Regions from separate parts of the Pseudoalteromonas sp. SWYJZ98 genome, predicted to be linked through region 3. Evidence: predicted binding sites of a transcription regulator. Region 3 holds the regulator's gene; each other region holds the start of a gene.
What was found. Region 3 encodes MetJ, which represses methionine synthesis genes. Its sites were predicted from a motif close to TAGACGTCTAGACGTCTA; they were not measured.
Positions count from the first base shown of each region.

Region 1: a site for MetJ is predicted at 1,946-1,963, ahead of metK (methionine adenosyltransferase). Genes of this name have one in related genera too.
Region 2: a site for MetJ is predicted at 2,524-2,541, ahead of I6F10_RS00185 (methylenetetrahydrofolate reductase). Genes of this name have one in related genera too.

Region 1 is NZ_JADYXA010000025.1:46,702-50,949, reverse strand. Features, by position in the region: gene I6F10_RS13925 (LTA synthase family protein) at 1-597, shown strand, start outside; gene metK (methionine adenosyltransferase) at 693-1,844, opposite strand; gene tkt (transketolase) at 2,149-4,140, shown strand.
Region 2 is NZ_JADYXA010000001.1:39,399-43,646, reverse strand. Features, by position in the region: gene I6F10_RS00200 (DEAD/DEAH box helicase) at 1-154, shown strand, start outside; gene I6F10_RS00195 (GGDEF domain-containing protein) at 392-1,192, shown strand; gene I6F10_RS00190 (hypothetical protein) at 1,209-1,397, shown strand; gene I6F10_RS00185 (methylenetetrahydrofolate reductase) at 1,524-2,480, opposite strand; gene I6F10_RS00180 (M16 family metallopeptidase) at 2,731-4,248, shown strand, end outside.
Region 3 is NZ_JADYXA010000032.1:775-5,022, reverse strand. Features, by position in the region: gene metL (bifunctional aspartate kinase/homoserine dehydrogenase II) at 1-673, opposite strand, end outside; gene metB (cystathionine gamma-synthase) at 842-2,089, opposite strand; gene metJ (met regulon transcriptional regulator MetJ) at 2,379-2,699, shown strand; gene I6F10_RS15255 (malic enzyme-like NAD(P)-binding protein) at 2,764-4,005, opposite strand.

The sequences.
Region 1 (4,248 bases), on a different contig from region 3:
AAATCAGTTGCTGACTATCCAAAGGAAATTCAAGCTTTAGATGATGACTTATTAGACCCTTACGTATTAGGGCATTTATGGTATGCCGATAAAATGCTTGGTCAATTTGTTCGTAAAATGGAGCAGCACTACCCAGATGCATTATTTGTAATTACAGGTGATCACTATAGTCGCCGTTATTTACATCATCGCCCAGATCTATATGAACTAACACATGTACCGCTTGTTATTTATGGTAAAGGTGTAAATCCAAACTGGGTATCTAGCGATCAATTAGCGAGCCATATGGATATTGCACCTACATTATTAAACTTAATAGCACCGCAAAATACGACATTTTATAGCATGGGCCAGTCACTATTAAATCAACCTAAAGATCGTACTGTATTTGGTTTTCAAACTGTGCGTAAACCAGAACAGCTTTGGCGTGGTGATTTTTCGTCAATGTATGAGTATCAAAAAGTTGAACCAGAGGATCGGATTAACTTAGTACCACTTAAGCCGCAGCCTTTTGAACCAATTGATGTAGCAACAGAGCAAGCTTATAATAAGTATATGGCTACAGCGTGGCAGTTACTTACTAAAGGAATGGATTAATAGATTTAAAAGTAGCTTTTAAAGCTGCTTTTACTCAATTAGTTTACATATAAAAAAAGCGCCAATTGGCGCTTTTTTTATATTTACTTAGCCAATCAAAGGCCAGCAGCTGCACGAAGTGCATCAGCTTTATCTGTACGTTCCCAAGGGAATTCGTCGCGACCAAAGTGGCCGTAAGCCGCTGTAGGAAGGTAGATAGGGCGCTCTAAATCAAGCATTTGAATTAAGCCGTAAGGGCGCAGGTCAAAGTGTTCACGAATAAGCTCGATTAAACGGCTTTCTTCTAACTTGCTTGTACCAAACGTTTCAACGCTGATAGATGTAGGCTCTGCAACACCGATTGCGTAAGAAACTTGTAATTCACATTTATCAGCAAGGCCAGCCGCAACTACGTTTTTAGCAACGTAACGTGCAGCGTATGCAGCTGAGCGGTCAACTTTTGATGGATCTTTACCAGAGAAAGCACCACCACCGTGACGAGCCATACCACCGTATGTATCAACGATGATTTTACGACCTGTTAAACCACAATCGCCCATTGGTCCGCCAATTACAAAGCGACCTGTTGGGTTAATGAAAAATTTAGTCGCGTTTGTAATAAGCTCTGCAGGAAGTACCGGCTTGATGATAGTTTCCATCACCGCTTCTACTAAATCTTTTTGTGAAATGTCTTCGCTGTGCTGAGTAGATAGTACTACTGCATCAATACCTACTGGCTTACCATTTTCGTATGCAAAAGTAACTTGAGATTTTGCATCTGGACGTAACCAGTTAAGCTCGCCGCTTTTACGTACTTGCGCTTGGCGCTGTACTAAACGGTGTGAGTAAGTAATTGGCGCAGGCATTAGCACTTCTGTTTCGTTACATGCGTAACCAAACATAAGACCTTGGTCGCCAGCACCTTGTTCTTCTGGGCTAGTACGGTCAACACCTTGGTTAATGTCAGGAGACTGTTTACCAATAGTGTTTAAAATTGCACATGAATCAGCATCGAAACCCATGTCTGAATGCGTGTAGCCAATTTCACGTACTGTTTTACGTGTAATTTCTTCAATATCAACCCATGCGCTAGTAGTGATTTCACCACCAACCATAACCATACCTGTTTTTACGTAAGTTTCGCACGCAACACGGGCATGAGAATCTTGCTCTAGGATAGCATCAAGTACCGCATCAGAGATTTGATCGGCGATTTTATCCGGATGACCTTCAGAAACTGATTCAGAAGTAAATAAATGTTTTGCCATTGTATTTCTGCTCACAAATATTGCGCTTCACAAACGTCGGTATTAGCGCTAAAAAATTAAGGGGCGTATTTTATCGAAAACAAAACACCTTGCATAGTGTTTTTACGCCTAGACGTCTAAATAAAATTACTAATAACTTTTTGGTCTTAAAAAATATTCATAATGCCTCACTTTTATAGGGTTTTTAATTGCACACAGCCCCCACAATAAGTAAGAATGGTCTATATAAACAAACCCAAGTTACTTGGGTGCATAAACAAACACATAAATACCCGCGCAAATACACATAAAGGTAGGAGAATTCATGCCATCTCGCAAAGAACTTGCAAATGCTATTCGCGTCTTGTCAATGGACGCAGTACAAAAGGCCAAATCTGGTCACCCTGGAGCCCCTATGGGCATGGCTGATATCGCAGAAGTATTATGGCGCGATTATCTAAAACACAACCCAACAAATCCAGAGTGGGCTGACCGTGACAGATTTATTCTTTCAAACGGCCACGGTTCAATGCTTATCTATTCTCTATTGCACCTAAGTGGTTACGACTTACCACTGGACGAAATTAAAAACTTCCGTCAAATGCATTCTAAAACACCAGGTCACCCTGAATATGGCTATGCACCAGGAATCGAAACTACTACGGGTCCATTAGGTCAAGGGATCACAAATGCCGTAGGTATGGCAATTGCTGAAAAAGCGCTAGCTGCACAGTTTAACCGCGAAGGTCACGATATTGTTGATCACTTTACCTATGCATTTATGGGCGATGGCTGCCTTATGGAAGGTATTTCTCATGAAGCTGGTTCACTTGCAGGCACATTAGGTCTGGGTAAACTTGTTGCATTTTGGGATGACAACGGCATTTCAATCGATGGTGAAGTAGAAGGTTGGTTTACAGATGACACGCCAGCTCGCTTTAAAGCATACGGTTGGCATGTAATTAGTGGTGTTGATGGTCACGACAGCGATGCTATAAGTGCTGCAATTGCAGAAGCTAAAAGCGTTACCGATAAACCATCACTAATTTGTTGTAAAACAATTATTGGTTACGGCTCACCTAATAAATCTGGTAGCCACGATTGTCACGGTGCACCACTAGGTGATGAAGAAATTAAAGCGTCTCGCGAATTTTTAGGTTGGACTGGCGATGCGTTCGAAATTCCTGATGATATTTACGCACAATGGGATAGCAAAGAAAAAGGTCAGCAGCTTGAATCAAGCTGGGACGAAAAATTTGCAGCATACGCAAAAGCATACCCAGAGCTTGCAGCTGAATATAAGCGTCGTATTAATAACGAACTGCCTGGCGATTGGGCTGAAAAATCTCAAGCGTACATTGAGCAATTACAAGCAAACCCAGCAAACCCAGCGTCTCGTAAAGCATCACAAAATGCATTAAACGCATTTGGTCCGTTATTACCAGAATTTATGGGTGGCTCAGCCGATTTAGCAGGCTCAAACTTAACAATTTGGGATGGCTCTAAAGGTTTAACACACGACGATGCAAGCGGTAACTACATTTACTACGGTGTACGTGAGTTTGGTATGTCGGCAATTATGAATGGTATTGCCCTTCATAAAGGCTTTATTCCTTACGGTGCTACGTTCTTAATGTTTGTTGAATATGCAAAAAATGCCGTACGTATGGCTGCATTAATGAAGCAACCAAGCATTTTTGTATACACGCACGATTCAATCGGTTTAGGTGAAGATGGTCCAACTCACCAACCAGTAGAGCAAATTGCAAGCATGCGTTTAACGCCTAACTTATACAACTGGCGCCCATGTGACCAAGTTGAGTCGGCAATTGCATGGCAACAAGCTATTGAGCGTAAAGACGGTCCTACATCGTTAATCTTTACTCGCCAAGGTCTTGAGCAACAAGCGCGTGACGCACAGCAATTAAGCGATGTTAAAAAGGGTGGTTACATCCTTAGCTGTGACGGCAATCCTGAAATTATTTTAATTGCGACGGGCTCTGAAGTGCAACTAGCACAAGATTCAGCAACTGAGCTACGCAGCCAAGGTAAAAAGGTACGTGTTGTATCTATGCCATGTACTGATGCCTTCGAAGATCAAAGCGCAGAGTACAAAGAAAGCGTATTACCGGCATCTGTTACACGCCGCGTAGCAGTAGAAGCAGGTATTGCTGACTACTGGTACAAGTACGTAGGTCTAAATGGCGCAGTAGTAGGTATGACTACCTTTGGTGAGTCAGCACCTGCTGGTGAGCTGTTTGAGCACTTTGGTTTTACAGTGGCAAACATTGTAAGCAAAGCAAACGAGCTTTTTTAATCGCTTTGATTAAATAAAGTAAGTAATTGAAAAACCCGCACATGCTGCGGGTTTTTTTATGCCCTTACATGAAGCAACTTCACCTTGAACAATGCTGCTTTCCTTGCA
Region 2 (4,248 bases), on a different contig from region 3:
CGATACGCGTTTAACGCCGCAGTGGTTAGAAGGTTACGAGCCAGACTTAAATAAAAAGCCAAAAGATAATCGTAAAAATACTAACAAGTCGCGAAAAGATCGCGATAAAAAACGCATCACTGGTAAAAGAGAGCCAAGTAGACGTCGTAAATAATAGCTTTTACTTTGCTTTTTTGCCTATACTGGAGCTATTAAATAGCCGAGGTAAAGTTACTGTTTGAAACTGATAAATGGGCATTCTCTGGTGTTGATGGCCAAATATCTTTGCATAAATGGCAAAAAACAATCGACCTTATTACGGGGCTTTTTTCAGCCCCATCTGGTTATATAGTTCAGGCAACAAGCAAAGGCTATCGCGTTGTTATTAGAAGTAACGAAGGTGGCTCAAGCTTTGAAACCAACCCGATACTTCCTCCTCAAACACCTCTTTTTTGTCGGCACGTCGCAGAAACTAATAATATTTTATGTTAATGATGCAAGCAATAACGATGCATGGAACACCCTACCAGAAGTAGTTGAGGACGGTGTTGAATCCTACTTAGGCTTAGCTATTCATTGGCCAGAAGGTGAAGTATTTGGCACGCTATGCTTAAAAGACACTAAAATAACTAGCTATACCGATAAATACTTTGAACTCATAGAGCAACTACGCGATTTAATTGAAGACGACCTAGCGCTTGTTTACAGCTATGAACAAATGCGCGAAATAGCCATGTTAGACTCATTAACAGATATTTATAATCGCCGAGCACTTAACTTACTAGCTCAGCAAAAGCTTAACTTAGCGCTACGTTTGGGCTTCGACGTGTGTTGTTTGTTTATTGATATAAACGACTTTAAAAAATTAAATGACACCTTTGGTCATGAAGTAGGTGACAAAGCCTTAATTATTTTGGCGGATACGCTAAAAAACCATTTAAGGGATGCCGACATAGTAGGGCGTTTAGGTGGTGATGAGTTTGTTGCAGTAATGCAATTAAGTGATAAAAGCAAAATTAACTACATTATGGATAAAATTTCGACTGAGTATACAAATGCTTTACTAAAAGAAGGTGTTTGCGATTTATCGCTCAGCATTGGTTATAGTTTTACTAATAAACAAAAGCAGCCCTTTGAAGCGCTATTAAATGATGCAGACCACGCAATGTATAAAAATAAACAAGCGTATAGGCTCGCTAAAAAAGCACAATAATAAAAGGAAGTTCGTCATGACTCATGCCACAAAAACTTGGCTGGTTTTTTCTGCGACAGGTTTTATTTTTTCATTAGCAATAATAAGCTTATTTGAAGCGCTTCCTAGCATTAGATTTATATCTGATGATGGCATTATTTTTGGTGTTATGTGCTCCTCTATGGGGTTTGCCTTAAAAAGGCTTGAGAGTAATAACCAAAAATAGCTTCAATGAATAGCTTAAGCTGCAAATTTTTACTTGTACTTCTTAATTTATTTTTCAAAGTACGGACATAAAAAAGCAAGCCATGAGGCTTGCCAAGAAGGGTGTTAACTAGCTCTTACCTAGCCTTTAAGCTATTAGCTTTTCAGCAAGGTTTAATTCCATAATAGCTTTTAATAAACGGTATAAGTTAATTGATGCGTCAATTTCTTCTTTACGGTTTGTTAAGCTTTCAATATTTAAGCCCAGTGGCACGTCTAGGTGCGCACAGCTTTTAAGTATTAAGTCGAGGTTTTCGCGGCAAATACGGACGGATTCGCTTAATGTATTGTCTGCATCAAGCATGCGCCATTTAGTTGCCTCTGGCACTGAGATACCCAACCATTGCATAAACTCTAAGGTTTTTTCGCCGCCGCACGGGGTAAACGTTAATATAATACGTTGTGGTGTAATACCCTGCGCTTTACATGTACGTGCGTAGCTAGTGATTAGCTCTATAGTCGCTTGTGCATCGTAAACAGCTTGCGATATAAAAAACTGACAACCTTGTGCTGTTTTTTCTATTAATCGTTCGTGCTCATTTCGTTTACTTGAATGGCGCTCGGCAATTGTAACGCCACCTAAAAAGAAATCATCTGACTGCTCAGCCAAAGCTTTATACGCATCTGGCAGGCTTAGCTTTATATCGCCTATCGATGATGGGCTACCTACTAAAACAACATTTTGTAAATCGTAGTCGTTTTTAGTTTCACTTAGCCAATCTTTAAATTCGCCTACACCACGCTGCGCCACACTTTTATAAGTAATCACATCTTGTGCAGATAAATTACGAAGTAAATGGCTGTATTCACGCGGATCAACGGTTTGTTTAAACGCAAATGGACGGTCTTGATTAGTTCGGCTGCTTTCGTCTTGAATGTCGTAAATTATCACGCCGTCGTATTCAATTTCGTGTAAGCGACCTAATAGCTTTTCTGCAATGGTTTTTAATTGCGCTTTATCGGTGCCAATTTTAGGCGGGGTAGTACCAATAAGATAAACACCTTGGTTGGTGTCCACTATCTTCTCTTTTAGTGATAAAGCCATAATCCTCATTCCAGCTAAGTTTGTTTTGATGGATTTAATATAGCAGCCATTTAGACGTCTAGATAGATTTATTTAGTGAAAGTTTTTCAACTAACATGATGTTTATTCATAGTACTTGTTCCCATAATTTATAATTGACACAGTTGTTTACATAATAAATTCCCTTGGGGCTCTTATAATTATTGGCTTTGGGGCATAATTAAAGAGTTAAATCTGACAACAAATTTGCTCAATTTAAAAAGGGACAACAATGAAATTTAAATTATTAGCAACCAGCTTAGCGGTATCGCTGGCGTTAACAGGTTGCGCCATGCAACAAAACCAAAGCACGCAAACAACAGCACAACAAGAACAAGTAAATAAAGCTGATGATCGTGTTTTCTCGCAAGATTATTTAATTGAAGAGCTAGAAAACGGCTTACGTGTCATGGTTGTTAAAACCGATTACCCTGATGTAGTGTCGCTGCAAATTCCGGTATCGGTTGGATCGCGTAACGAAGTTGAAGAGGGCAAAACAGGCTTTGCTCACTTTTTTGAACACATGATGTTTAAAGGCTCACAAAAATACCCTGAAGATGTGTACTCAGACATATTAAAAAATTCAGGTGTTGATAACCGCGCTTATACAACAAACGATTACACAAACTACCATTTAAACTTTTCAAAACAGCATCTTGATAAAGTACTTGAGCTTGAAGCTGATATTTTTCAAAACTTAACCTACACCGAAGAGCAATTTAGAACCGAAGCACAAACGGTAAAAGGTGAGTACTTAAAAAACAACGCGAGCCCAATTCGTAAATTATTAAGCGCTGTACGCGAAGAAGCGTTTGATAAGCACACGTATAAACACACCACTATGGGCTTTTTTAAAGACATAGAAGCCATGCCAGATCAAATGGCGTACGGGAAAGAGTTTTTTGCTAAGTTTTATAAGCCTGAGTATGTGTCACTTGTCATCGTGGGCGATGTTGACCCTCAAGCAACAATGGCAATGGTTAAAAAGCATTGGGGCAGCTGGGAAAAGGGTAACTATGTTGCTGACATTAAAGCAGAACCTGTTCAACAAGCACCAAAATATTTGCACCAGCAAGATGAAGCGCTACCAGGGCATTGGTTACTCGTATCGTACAAAGGCGCTGCGTGGGAGCCTGCTAAAAAAGACAGAGCGGCACTAGATTTAATCTCACAGCTTTATTTTTCAAATAATTCAGATTTATATCAAGAGCTAGTGGTCGACAAACAAATTGCCAGCCAAATGTTTACCTATAACCCAGAGACTAAAGATCCGGGTTTATTACACGTATTTGTTAAAGTAGAAAACGCAGACGATTTAGCGACTGCGCGCGATGCCATTAACCGAACTTATGCAAAAGCACGCACTGAGCTTGTTGATGAGCAAAAGCTCAGTGATTTAAAATCGAACCTTAAATATAGCTTTATAAATGGCTTAGATTCGTCGCAAGCGATTGCATCAACCCTTGCCAGCTACATGCATTTTGAGCGCGATCCTGAGGTTATAAACCAGCTGTATAAATCGGCAGATAACATCACCAGCGCAGATATTAAAGCCGTTGCTAATAAATACTTTACTGATAACGCACGTACCACATTAACAATGTCGGCACTTGATAAAGCCCCAGGTTTTGAGCAAGAAGTTGATTTAAATGCGCTTACTGCAAAGCTTGAACAAGCACCTGCGGCACCTGTATTTAAAGTACTTGATAAAACCAATAGCTCGCCATTAATCGATGTTAACTTTTTATTC
Region 3 (4,248 bases):
GATCAGTGCTAAACACACCCTGTGTATCGGTCCAAATACATACTTGCTTAGCATTACAGTAATTTGCAAGTAGTGTTGCACTATAATCGCTACCGTTGCGTCCAAGTGTTACGGTCTCACCTTTCGTATCGGCGGCAATAAACCCAGTAACAACATTTATCTTATTAGGTAAAATTGACTGTCGACATTGCTGCGCATTTTGCGCATGCATTAATTCACCATCGTTTAAGGTAAAAAGACTACGGGCATCTTGAGCACACGCCTCAATATTTAACTGCTGTAAATAAGTAGCGAGTAAACGTGCTGACCACAGTTCCCCATGCGCAAGTAACGCAGCCTCTTTTAGCTGCTCAGCTTGAGCAAGTTCTGCAATATTACTAAGCTCGGTATTTAGTGTTTTAAGTGCGCAGCGCTTTAAATCAGCTTGTAATAACTGCTCAATTAAATCGCTTTGATGGTTATTTAACTGCAGTAAAATATCAGCGACAGCTTGCGTGTCTTGCAGCTGATAACTTTGCCACAACGACACAAGTGTATCTGTAGTCTTACCTGCAGCAGATACCACAACACAGTCACCCGGCTGAGTATGCCCAATAATTATTTTAGCTACGCTTTGATAGCGCTCACTAGAGCTTAAGCTTGAACCACCAAATTTATGTACACAATTGACCATATTTATACCAATTCGCTTAATTAAGTTGTCTATTTTGAGGTAAAAAACCGTATCGATAACAAGGCAAAAATTTCGTTATTTAGTTGTTCTATATTAGGAATTTTTAACGATGTTATCGTGCGGTTTAATCCCTCAAATTGATTAGGTATTATTGCGGATTGGTATTACTTACCAAAGCGCTGGACGGGCTGCACTTAATTTAACGTTTCCACCAGAAGTGCCAGCACCTTTGCCTACACGGCCAACATTTTTATTTTTCCCTGGTTTTACAAGTTCAAATACTCGTTCAAAGTCAGCTATTAAATCGTGTATATCTTCAATCCCAACCGAAATACGAATAAGCGTATCGCCCACACCCGCTTCTAAACGTGCCTTTGCCTCCATACCTGCGTGCGTCATAGTTGCAGGGTGACAAATTAAACTCTCTACGCCACCTAGTGACTCAGCTAAACTAAACGTTTTAAGGCTAGTTAAAAATGCTGCGGCGTCGTTTATATCGCCTTTAATATCAAAACTAACCATGCCACCAAAGCCAAGTTGTTGTGCTTTAGCAAGCTCATGTTGAGGATGTGACTCAAGTCCTGGATAGTAAACTTGGCTTACAAAATTGGAGCTTTCAAGGTACTTAGCTATTGCTAGCGCATTTTCTTGGTGCTGCCTTAAGCGCACATTTAAAGTACGTAGACCACGAAGCGTTAAATAACTATCAAAAGGGGCGCCCGTAATACCAATATTATTTGCCCACCAAGCAAGCTCATCACCAAGCTCTTGTGTTGCAGCAATAACAGCGCCGCCCACTACATCTGAGTGCCCGTTAATATATTTAGTAGTTGAATGCACCACAATATCTACACCAAACTTAATAGGGTTTTGTAAGGCAGGAGACAAAAACGTGTTATCTGCGGCAACCAATGCACCGCATTGCTTAGCAACATCGGTAACCGCTTTAATATCGGTTAAACGAAGTACTGGGTTACTTGGAGTCTCTATCCAAATAAGCTTAGGTTTAATTGCTAAAATTTGTTGAAGGCTTTCTTCTTTTGTTAAATCTAATACTTCAAGCTTCAATAGTCCGCGTTTTTGTAACGATGTAAATAAACGATAGCTACCACCATAACAATCATGTGGAATTACTAACGTGTCGTCACTGTTAAGTAGCTGAGTAGCTAAATGCACGGCAGCCATACCAGTGGCCGTAATTATGCCACGAGCGCCACCTTCAAGCTTAGCAAGCGTCTCTGCTAAAATATCACGATTAGGGTTACCACTGCGGCCATAATCATACTCACGCTTAGTATCAAAGTCGGCAAACGAATAAGTCGTTGATAAATAAATTGGCGGCACCACTGCACCATGATGTTTATCAGCATCAACGCCGTTACGTACAGCAATGGTCGCTTTGTTTTTTTCGCTCATATTCGTCACCTGATTAATTTGGATGTTTAGACGTCTAAAAGAGTAAGTTATCCGTTTTAATAAGTCAAAGGATTTTAAAGCTCTAGATGGCTAAAGTTAGGGAAGGCGTTTGCTAGTATCATATTTTAGCTCACAAAAGTGAGCTTATTTTTACATCCCAAATAGGCTTATTAAGATAGATCGGTATCTATTATTTGACTATCTTTTTTAAATCGATAGAATTTCACGCATATTTACACGCTTTTTATACCGTGTGAGAAATTAATAATCTGAGGCAACGATACATCTTATGGCTAAATGGAATGGTGAGTATATTCACCCATACGCAGAACACGGGAAAAAATCAGAGCAAGTTAAAAAGATCACCGTTTCGATCCCGCTAAATGTATTAAAAGTTTTAACGGATGAGCGTACGCGTCGTCAAATCAACAACCTCCGCCATGCAACAAATAGTGAATTGCTATGTGAGGCGTTTTTGCATGCCTTTACTGGTCAACCTTTACCAAATGACGATGACCTACGTAAAGACAACGCAGAAAAAGTACCAGAAGAAGTTAAAAAGATAATGCAAGAAATGGGTTTAGAAGTGCCTATTTTAAACGAAGAATAAATCGTTACCTTTTTAATAAAAAAACCTCAGCATTGCTGAGGTTTTTTTGTTTAAGCGTTATATATTACGCCATATAATTTTCCGGCAAGTCAATTTGCGCAACACCCGACTCAACCGCAGCAAGTGCTACAGCTTTAGCTATACGCGGTAGTAAACGCGGATCCATTGGTTTTGGAATAATGTACTGCGCACCAAACTCTAGCTTATCTACGCCTGCGGCTTTTAAAACTTCTGCAGGTACAGGCTCTTTGGCAATACTACGAATAGCCTCAACTGCAGCAATTTTCATTTCATCGTTAATCGCGCTTGCACGTACATCAAGTGCACCACGGAAAATAAACGGAAAACATAAAACATTGTTAACCTGGTTAGGGTAATCAGAGCGCCCTGTTGCCATAATTAAATCGTTGCGTGCGCCGTGAGCAAGTGCAGGATCGATCTCTGGATCTGGGTTTGAACATGCAAACACGATCGGCTTTTCTGCCATTAGTTTTAAATCTTCGGCAGCTAACAAATTAGGACCCGAAACACCAACAAACACATCAGCATCTGCAATTACATCTTGCAATGTGCGTTTATCGGTATTGTTAGCAAAAAGCTGTTTATATTCATTTAAATCATCGCGACGAGTATGAATAACACCTTTACGGTCAAGCATATAAATGTGTTCACGCAGTGCACCACACTTAATTAACAGTTCCATACACGCAACTGCAGCAGCGCCTGCACCTAAACATACAATTATTGCATCTTCAATTGATTTACCTTGTACTTCTAGCGCATTTAACATGCCGGCAGCCGTAACAATGGCGGTGCCGTGTTGGTCGTCATGAAAAACAGGAATGCTACAACGCTCTATTAATGCTTTTTCAATTTCAAAACACTCTGGTGCTTTAATATCTTCAAGGTTAATACCACCGAATGTGTCAGCAATATTGGCAACCGTGTTAATAAAGTCTTCTGTTGTTTTGTGCTTTACTTCAATATCAATAGAATCAAGCCCTGCAAAACGTTTAAACAATAACGCCTTGCCTTCCATTACTGGTTTAGACGCTAAAGGACCTAAATTACCCAAGCCCAAAATTGCAGTACCATTAGTGATAACCGCAACCATGTTACCCTTACCGGTATATTTATATGCATTTGCAGGATCTGCGGCAATTTCACGTACAGGCTCAGCGACACCTGGGCTATAAGCTAGGGCTAAGTCTTGAACTGTTTCAGCTGGTTTTGTTAGCTCAATGCTAATTTTACCAGGTACGGGATGTGAGTGATAATGTAGTGCTTGTTCACGAAAGTCAGACATAACGCGATGGTATCCTGCAATTTAAGTTAAAGTGAGAGGTGGAGTCTTGGGGTACGATACCCTTATTATTTTTAAATTCCAAGCAATATCAGGTCTATCCTGTTATATGCTATATCCTTTAATTTTAAGAGGTTTTTCAGTAACTTTGCAGGATTATATAAACATTTGATAAATAAAAATTCACCAAAAAAGTAAGTTTTGAGGTGCGTTTATGTCTATTAAAATATTAAAAAAATGTATGTT